2 regions of the Pseudomaricurvus sp. ABR4_320 genome follow, and region 2 is predicted to be linked to the other one. Evidence: predicted binding sites of a transcription regulator. Region 2 holds the regulator's gene; the other holds the start of a gene.

Region 1 (5,044 bases), on a different contig from region 2:
ACAACAGGCGCTCTTCTACGGACAGAGGCAGAGTTCGTCCTTCGTTACTGGTATCAACATAGGCGAGCGAAATTTGGCTGGTGCCGAATCCCCACTGAGCCTGATGACTGATGGACCACCACTCACGGGTAAACTCCTGATCCGCTGCGTAACCCGCACGCGGGTTGACCACCCCGCCCCGGTCCTGCCATAACGCTTCAATATTGTCCTTGGTTCCGAGAGGATAACTGAGCTCGCCGGTTTCCGGATTGACAAAGGGCGTGTTGTCATAGACCTGGCTGGATTCATCATAATCAAAACGCAGGGTGTGATTTTCATTCGGTGTGAAGGTCAGCGTGAGACCGTAAGAGGTAGATTCACTGTCAACGGTCCGTCCGCCACCGCCGAAACCGACGCTCCGGTAATGCACGTCGCCATTGGGGTCAGTTGCCGGAGCCAATTCCGGAGAAGAAGGATCGCTTTCGTAGTAGCTACCGCGCAACCCGAGCGCCAGCGTATTCGGAATCAAAGGCCCGGCGACGGAGAATTCGCCCTGCAAATCGTCGCCAAAGTCAGGATTTTCCTGAACGGTTCCACTCATGGTAACCGTGCCATACCAGCTATCAGTCACTTTTTTCGTGATGACGTTGATAACGCCACCCAGAGCATCGGCACCATACAGAGTGGACGCTGGCCCCCGGATTACCTCCACTCGCTCGATCGCCTCTGCAGGAGGCATGTGCCCGAAAGCATTACCACCAAAATTATTAGGGTAAATATCACCGTGGTTGTTTTGCCGCTTTCCATCAATCAGATACAGCGTGTATTCGCCGGTCAGTCCACGCATACTCACCGAACCCTGGCCGGTTTTGTCTCTGGTCGTCCCGACGTCGATACCCTCCTCGTACTTGAGCATATCAAGCAGGTTGATATGTGGGCGTGACATAATCTGATCGTGAGATATAACGGAAATACTCGCAGGGGCATCGGGGATTTTTTGCTCAAAGCCCGTCGCCGTTACAATAATTTCTTCTAGCTTATCTCTTCTATCATCGGACTGAGCAGACGCAAAATCGGACGCCATGATCAAGGCCATGGCGGGCATACTGTTCACAATCATCTGTTTTTTCATCAAGATTATCAGAGCTCCACATCTCTATTTTTTCAACCCGAGTCCACCAGACCATGAAGGCCCTATGAACGGACATCCAAAATGAATTTCGCAAATGATAATGACTCTTTTTTACATTTACAATAACGAATCGTTATTGGACGCCAAAACTCTTGCGACAATTGATACAAATAACACCCAGCCACAAGATACCTTTCAGGCGGAGCAGGCCCAGCTTCGCGTTAACGAGAGGCTTTTGAAGTAACTGCAGAGACTGATGGAATAGACCAATATGCGGCACCTGGGCACCACACAGTGGAACCGCCCTATGCGCATTTGTATTAATATGGCCGCTGACCGACAGAGGACCGGTTGCTGATGGTTTTCCAACCTTGATTGAGATGAATTCTCTCGGAGGTGAGCGCGAGGGCGAGACCACCGCCACTAATGATGAAATCACGCAAACGATGGCGGGTTCTGATACTTTAAGACCCGCTATAACAGACAGAACACACTATTATTGGCCAACCTTCCCCGACGATGCCTTAGCTTGCCAAAGCTGGCACAACGCCTTCTTTTCCGTGCGACTTAGACGTTTGATCGCCGCCTCCCGCTTGGCAGCCGTCGAGCGATCAGCCACCGGCTCCTCATACACCAATCGCACCGGACGCCTGACCCGAGTGTAGCGAGCCCCAAGTCTACCCGCATTGTGCTCCTCCACACGTCGGGAAACATCCGTGGTAATTCCTGTATATAGGGTGTCATCTGCACAGGCCAGCATATAAACCGCCCACTGGCTCACCCTCTCCCCACTCACTTCAACAATGACTCCAACTTTTCAGACGTAAACTCAAGGTCTCTTCTCCATCGGGAGAGCGACCACGGCCTGGCTTGCCCCAATATTTCCAGAATACTTAAAACCCCAACCCCATTGTTGAATATTAGCAATATTCGACAATGGGTTTACCCTCAATTCTATGGCTCCAACCACCCTCCGTATTCCCAACCATAACCTCATCTCCCTTGGCGAAGCTTCACCATACCACTATACTGTTTTTATATACAGTATTTATGGTAATCCCCGTGTCCTTTGCCGAACTCCACTGCCTTAGTAATTTCTCCTTTCTCCGTGGCGCCTCACGCCCGGAAGAACTGGTCGCCCAAGCCTTTTTCCACGGCTATGACGCCATTGCCCTAACCGATGAATGCTCCCTGGCGGGTATCGTCAAAGCCCATGTCGCCGCAAGGGAACTGGGTATTAAGCTGATTATCGGCACAGAACTCGTTATCGATGCACCCGTCGAGAGACCTAACACGCCAGAAAAACCCACTCGCGGTCGCCGTAAGAAAACACCACCCATCGCCGAGGCGCCCCCTGCCCCCCGCTATCATCTGGTGTTACTGGCGAGCAATCGCCAAGCCTATGGTGAAATCTCCCTGCTGATTACCAAAGCCCGGCGCCGTAGCCCCAAAGGGGAATATCGGGTGGAACTCAGCGATCTGCAATTTGGCACACGCCATTGCCTGGCCATCTGGTTGCCCCAAACCATTGGGGACAATAGCGACCTAAACCAACATCAACAGCAAGCTGCCCTATTAAAAAGCTACTTTCGCCAGCGACTCTGGATTGGTGTGGAACTGCTGCAAACCGGGCAAGACAGCCGTCACTACCAACACTGCTATACCCTGGCCAAAGATCACGACATTTCCATGGTGGCCTGTAACGACGTACACATGCATGGCCCTGAGCGCCAGCAACTGCAAGATGTGCTCACTGCGGTACGCCATAAAATGCCGATACAACAACTGGGGCAATTGCGCTTTTGCAATGGCGAACGTCATCTACGCCCATTAGACACCCTACGTAATATCTACCCGGAAGAACTGCTGCAAGAAAGCCTGAACATTGCCGAACTCTGCCAGTTCTCTTTAGAAGAACTGCGCCACGACTACCCGGAAGAACTGGTCCCCAAAGGCAAAACCTCGAGCCAGTATCTGTGCGAACTCAGTCTGGCCGGTGCCGAGCGCCGCTGGCCCAATGGCACGCCACCCAAAGTCGCCGACCAGCTGGAAAATGAACTGCGACTGATCGAAGAGCTACACTACGAACACTATTTTTTAACCGTCGCCGATATCGTCCACTTTGCCCGCAGCCAAAAAATCCTCTGCCAGGGCCGAGGCTCCGCCGCCAACTCCGTGGTCTGCTACTGCCTGTTTATTACCGAAGTGGATCCCGCCCAAAGCGCCCTCTTGTTCGAACGTTTTATTTCCAAAGAACGCAACGAGCCGCCGGACATAGATGTGGACTTTGAACACGAACGCCGGGAAGAAGTGATTCAATACATCTATCAAAAATACACGCGCAAACGCGCGGCACTCACCGCCACAGTGATTACCTATCGCCCCAAAAGCGCCATTCGCGATGTGGGCAAGGCTCTGGATTTTGATCCGCTACTCATCGAGCGCTTGAGCAAAGACCTGACTTGGTGGGAAAAAAGCAATCATCTGGAAGAACGCCTGCAAGCCCAAGGCATCGCCGGCAGCAGCCGCATGGCACAGCAGTTTCTGTTTTTAATCCGGGAGATCCTCGGCTTTCCCCGGCATTTATCCCAGCACGTGGGCGGATTTCTGATTACCCAAACCCCTATCAGCAATTTGGTGCCGGTGGAAAACGCCAGCATGGCCGATCGCACGATTATCCAGTGGGATAAAGAAGATATTGAATCCTTAGGCCTTCTCAAAGTCGATGTTCTGGCGCTGGGCATGCTCACCGCCATCCGTAAAACCCTGGCACTGATCAACAGCTACCAAACACCGCCCACCACCGTCGCCAATATTCCCAAGGAAGACCCGCAAACCTATGCCATGCTCTGCCGGGGCGACAGCGTGGGTGTTTTCCAAGTGGAATCCCGCGCCCAAATGGCCATGCTGCCAAGATTAAAACCCCGCTGCTATTACGACCTGGTGGTGGAAGTCGCTATCGTTCGCCCCGGCCCCATCCAAGGGGATATGGTGCACCCCTACTTAAAACGCCGAGACGGCGAAGAAGCCGTAACCTATCCCAACGATGAGATTAAAGAAGTCCTGGAACGCACCCTGGGCATTCCCATCTTTCAGGAACAGGTGATCAAACTCGCCATGGTCGCCGCAGGATTTAGCGGCGGCGAAGCCGACCAACTCCGACGCGCCATGGCCAGCTGGGGCCGCAACGGCAACCTGCACGGTTTTAAACAGAAACTCATCGACGGCATGCTGGCAAGAGGCCATAGCCAGGATTTTGCCGACCGACTCTTCCGCCAGATGCAGGGCTTTGGTGAATACGGCTTTCCCGAATCCCACGCCGCCAGCTTTGCCCTACTGGTTTACACCTCCGCCTGGTTGAAGTGCCACTACCCTGCCGCTTTTTATTGCGGACTGCTGAACAGCCTACCTATGGGTTTTTATTCCGCCTCACAACTCGTACAAGACGCCCGCCGCCATAAGATAGAAGTACGCCCCATCGACATCCGCTACAGCCAGTGGGACCACACACTGGAACTCATCGAAGACGATGTACTGCTGGAGCAACAACCCGCGCTCAGATTAGGACTGCGCATCGTCAAAAGCTTTAACCAGCAAGCTGCCGAACGCATACAAGACACCAAAAATAGTTATCCCGACGCCATTAACGACCTAGCCGAACTGGCACGCAGAGCCAACCTTAATAACCACGAACTGGAATGCCTTGCCGGCGCTGACGCCTTAGGCCACTTAAGCGAACATCGAAGAGATAGCCACTGGCAAGTGCAATCCCTCGCGACAAACACCGAACTCCTCCCCAGTGAAGTGCACCAGGAAAACGCCAGCATACAATTAGATGCACCAGATGATGGCGAAAGTACGCTAGAGGACTATATCCACACCGGCCTAACCTTAAACAAACACCCGATGGAATTATTACGCGGCCAACCGCCG
Region 2 (5,044 bases):
AGTTACAAACGTTAAGCGACACGGTAACGCCTGTATCATCGAGAGATTCTTCTGATGACCTCATTGCCTCTGATATTTCTCGAAGCCCAGGGGCGGCGGAAATTCACTCAAAAGAGCGAATATTAAGTTTGATTCGTGCTTTTCGTCAGTATTCTGACGTCGAGCGAGGTGGCTTGCTGGAATATTGACGAGTTTCAGTGGTAGACTGCTAGCAGATGTTTTGAAAAATTCAAGAAGAGCAGCGGTCAACTACATGTCTTCACTATATGAACTTGTCGAATTACCTGATGGTGGTGTCGGTTTACGCAGAGCCGGAGAGGACGGTGAGCCTCTGATCTGCATTAAGTTCTCCAGTGAAGCAAAAACCTTCCTGCAGGACAGCCGTTTCGAAGTCGTGAAAGCAATGATCGAAGCCGGAATGGAAGTTGTCGGAGACATCATTGATACCGATGAAGTATCCGAAGAAGATATTGATTCTTCTGAAATCACCTATCACTGATCCATTACTTCTTCTCTGGCCGAGTTAATGGTGCTGGATGATAGAGGTCCTGTTGCGATTTCTAAAAGCAAATCCCAGCATTCATTGTCCCAACCTGCACCTCAGAATTGAGTGATTTTTTTGAGGTCAGATTTTTAGGCCTGAAAAGTCCCTTTGATAGCCACTTGCGGTCCTAAATTAATTCTGAGAACAAACTCTTATCAGTAATAATTGACCAGCAGCCCTTGCGCATTGTTAGCCGCGGCAGTGCGATGTAAACGCTTCATCTGTGCCGCACTGATATTGTTTTCAGGGGAGGCAATTACTGTGTCGCTGGTACCTGCGCAGAGCGCTGAGTTGAATAGTGGAAGTACCTCTGACGTATCACGAGTATAGATCAGACGGATCGCACGGCAATCGAAGTGACGTTTTTGTAGCGCAACGCGTTCTTCCGGGGACGAAAGTATCCAAGTTGTCCAGCGCGTACTTTCATTACTCAAGTGGGAGACAATCGGGTAGAGAAAACTGATGGCGTTTTCTCTCGCGAGTGTTAACTGAGTAATTGAGTTTGGCAGATTATCCGGTAGGAAACTGTCGTCTGAGTGAGCAAAAAGTGATGCTTGGATCGAAGGTGATACGCGTTTAGTTGATGTGCTGCAATTAAATCTGTGTGTCATTAGAGCGAGCTCCTGGAGAGATCTTCCCCAAAAGTGGAGAAGAACCGGTTTTCTTCATACGATAATCAACAGTGTGTTCCGTGTGTAAAAACATCTCTCTGGGCAGGTCTGCAATGGCGCTATTGTCGAAGGCGCCTCTAACGTAAACGAATTCCGTTTTGGCTGCGGGCAACTGAAAACTTTGCTTATTCCGTCATAAATTTCAATCTATGCCCGGTTTCTGTGAGAAGAGCTTTCTTGCCAGTAGCAAACCTCATTTATTCAGAGGTGCCTTTTATCCTGCCTCTAATACAGCAATGTGAGCGCCTAGTTGGGTTTATTTGGCCTACTGGCGGCGAATAACCCCAACGCTGAGTCCTTCAACCGCGAATTCGGTGTCTCGCAAATCAACTTTAATAACCTCGAACTCTGCGTTTTCAGGGTGCAGTTCGACATTAAACTGGGACCTGCCACGAAAGAACCGTTTGACGGTTACTTCATCGCCGATTCTTGCGACAACGACTTCACCGTTGTGAGCCGATTCGGTTTTATGAACGGCTAACAAGTCGCCGTCCAGAATGCCGATGTCCTTCATGCTTTCACCGCTGACTTTCAGAAAATAGTCCGCCGACGGAGAAAAAAAAGTGCTTGGGAGATTGCAGTATTCTTCGATGTGCTCAGCCGCGAGTATGGGATTACCGGCGGCGACTCGGCCGACAACCGGAATGCCCTGATTGTGGTCCGGGAGGCGAATACCTCTCGATGCCCCTGGAACCATTTCAATTGCGCCTTTTTTTGCGAGCGCTTTCAAATGCTCTTCTGCAGCATTGGCTGAGCGGAATCCAAGTTCTCGGGCAATATCTGCTCGGGTGGGGGGATATCCGGTTTCATCGATATGACGCTTAATAAGGTTTAATACTTCTTCCTGGCGTCTGGTGAGCTTTATCATAGCGAGCCTGATGTTTCATACAGTATCTGTGATTATATACAGTGGCTGTTCAGGTGCAAGGATTTCTTTGACCGTGTTTTTCTTTTTCTAGTAATGACCTGTGCGGCTGACGAATGATTGGAAGTCGATGGCAACGCTTGAGCTTCTCGGCACTTCAGGTTTTTAAGAAAATAAGAAGGAGTCCAAGAAGGGAGTGACGGGACGCAGGACATGAAACGTCCTGATCATGTTGGAGCGATGTTTTGTTGTGCCTTATCTCGCTGGAGAATCCAATGATCTCCAGGAGGGGCGTTCATCGTTTGTCGGTGGGAAAATCGCTAGAAGTCTTCCGTTCCGGGAAACAGGTCAGGCTCAATCATCGTTAGCGGGTCTGATAGTGCCGCAAAAGACGGGGAGTCATCGGTAGACCAAAAGCCAGCAGTATCTTCAAAAATGCTCGTAGGGCTTTCTGGAGGCACCGTCGTGATAAGGGGCAACTGTGTCCAGCAATCGTCGTCCAGCTCCGATATGTCGCCATTGGCGTATTGAATTTCAATGGTTTCTGTCGTTGGATCGAGGGCGACCACTTCAAACTTCAGGTGAGAGTCAAGATCTTCATACCAATCGCCGATGATTGGGCCTGCTGGCGTCGGGGTTTGTCGTAGTGCTGACATCTTTGGTACCTCGTTATTGTTGTTTCGTATCTCTTGCGAACAAACATACTCTGTGAAGACAGGCAGGAAAAGATCCGATGAATTAGATGCCAGTCAGCTGGTGTGAGATAGCTGTCAAATTGTTGGCTCGAGGAAAAACTAAGTGCTTGATATTCAAGGGTTCGCTTAATTTATTTTCCTGTCGTAAAGTTCCAATCAGTTCTGATGTGGCAGGTGATCATGCAAAATCTGTCTAACGGTGAGTCGTTGAAATAACATGATTTTCAGTGAGCAGCCGATTTTTCTTTGCTCGATAGAACACGAATTCTTTTTATAAGGAGCACAAAAATGGCTTTAGGGCCGCTTATTCTAGATGTTGACGGTACCCGGTTGGATGATGTTGAGAGAGAGCTTTTGCTGAGTCCTGCTGTGGGGGGCGTCATACTGTTTGGGCGCAACGTCGTCGATTACAACCAGGTCGCCGATCTTCTGGCTGAGATTCGTGAGTTGCGGCCAGAACTATTACTTTGTGTGGATCAAGAAGGGGGGCGCGTTCAGCGCTGTCGCCAAGGTTTTACGCGGTTTCCTCCGATGCAGGTCTTCGATGCGGAGTTTACCAAAGATCCCGCTCGTGCAATTTCACAGGCAGAGCAGTGTGGATGGTTGCTTGCTGCAGAAGTCTTGTCGGTGGGTTTCGATTTGAGTTTTACCCCGGTGCTGGATGTCGATGACAATTTTTCGAGTGTTATTGGTGATCGAGCATTTTCGTCAGATCCGCAGCGAGTGACAGAGCTCGCGGGTGCATTTATCAAGGGTGCACACCGTGCCGGCATGGCCGTGACCGGGAAACATTTCCCCGGTCACGGCAGTGTTAGGGAAGACAGTCATTTGGATTTGCCCATCGATACCCGGCCGATGGCCGCGATTGAGTCTCATGATCTGCTGCCGTTCAAAGCGCTCCTCGGTCAGCTTGAAGCGGTAATGCCTGCGCACATTGTTTTTGATGCGTTGGATTCCAGTCATACGGTGGGGTTTTCGAAGCCTTGGTTAAACGATGTATTACGTAAGGACTTAGGCTTTGCTGGGGTCATTGTCAGCGATGATTTAACCATGGAGGGTGCTGCCCGCTATGGAGATTTCGTGCAGCGTGCGGAGTTGGCTCTTAATGCCGGTTGCGATTTGATTCTGGTTTGCAATCATCGCGAAGGTGCGCTGAAGGTTGTTGACGCTTTGGAAATAAATCCTCGAGATGCTTCTGCCAGCATCGAAATGCTAAGGGCCCGTCAGCACTACAGCAAGAAAGAGCTAATTGCTTGCGCAGAATATACCAAGGCTCGCGAAACTGTGGCGGCCCTGTTAGATGCTGATCATGGAAAATAGTTATATACCAAAACATAAATACCTACATTGAGGAGATTGAGAGTTGACCACGGGAATTATTGGTGGGACTGGGTTGCAAAAGTTGTCGGTCGGCTGCGAAGTTGAGCAAATACAAAGTGAAACACCTTTCGGTGAAGTTTCGGCTCCACTTATAACTATGGCGATTCACAATCAGAAAGCCTTTCTGTTATTTCGCCACGGCGTTAATCATCACCTCGCTCCTCACCTTATTAATTATCGCGCTAACATTTCGGCACTCGCTCAGGTCGGAGTCAAAAATATTGTCGCTGTACACGCGGTTGGAAGTCTAAATAAAAGAATGCCACCGAGGGCACTCGTAATTCCCGATCAAATTATTGATTACACGTGGGGAAGAGAGCACAGTTTTTCAGATGGTGTCGAAGGGACGTTGCAGCATATAGATTTCACGGAACCGTTTTCGAAGAGTTTGCGACAAGCTCTTATGCATGCAGCAAAACGGTCTGACGTTGTTGTGATTGAAGGCGGCACTTATGGTTGTGTGCAAGGACCCAGACTGGAAACAGCGGCTGAAATACGGCGTATGGGACAAGATGGTTGCGACTTGGTTGGAATGACGGCGATGCCCGAAGCTTCACTCGCTCGCGAGTTGGGTTTGTCGTATGTCAGTTTGTCGTTGGTCGTCAATTGGGCTGCTGGAATCTCAGAAGCACTGATCGATATGGCGGAAATCAAGCGTGTCGTCGAGCAAGGCAACCTTGATATAAACGCCATTTTTGACGCCTTTTTCCACGATTATTCGAGCATTTCGTAAAATTTTGGCGGTTTGGTGTTTTTTGCTGGACAGCACTGCTTGTTTGACTTAAAAATGACTCTGCGCGGTTGAATTCAAGTTTATTTAAACAAAGTCAAGTTAAATAAATTGACCAGTTAATCTAATTTATTTGAGCAGCCGCGTGTGGATGTGGTG

Evidence for each region. The regulator LexA, encoded in region 2, represses DNA repair genes until DNA is damaged. The targets are predictions, from matches to a motif close to ACTGTNTNTANANACAGT.
Region 1: the regulator LexA is predicted to act here: its motif matches at 2,140-2,157, upstream of ACXAFR_RS05755 (error-prone DNA polymerase).

Annotation. Positions count from the first base shown of each region.
Region 1 covers NZ_JBSWVF010000002.1:587,531-592,574, reverse strand. Annotated here, with positions in the region: gene ACXAFR_RS05765 (TonB-dependent receptor domain-containing protein) at 1-1,099, opposite strand, end outside; gene ACXAFR_RS05760 (GIY-YIG nuclease family protein) at 1,608-1,892, opposite strand; gene ACXAFR_RS05755 (error-prone DNA polymerase) at 2,162-5,044, shown strand, end outside.
Region 2 covers NZ_JBSWVF010000001.1:692,470-697,513, reverse strand. Annotated here, with positions in the region: gene ACXAFR_RS03055 (hypothetical protein) at 1-188, shown strand, start outside; gene ACXAFR_RS03050 (hypothetical protein) at 254-499, shown strand; gene ACXAFR_RS03045 (hypothetical protein) at 700-1,155, opposite strand; gene lexA (transcriptional repressor LexA) at 1,481-2,083, opposite strand; gene ACXAFR_RS03035 (DUF6763 family protein) at 2,401-2,736, opposite strand; gene nagZ (beta-N-acetylhexosaminidase) at 3,064-4,095, shown strand; gene ACXAFR_RS03025 (S-methyl-5'-thioinosine phosphorylase) at 4,139-4,888, shown strand.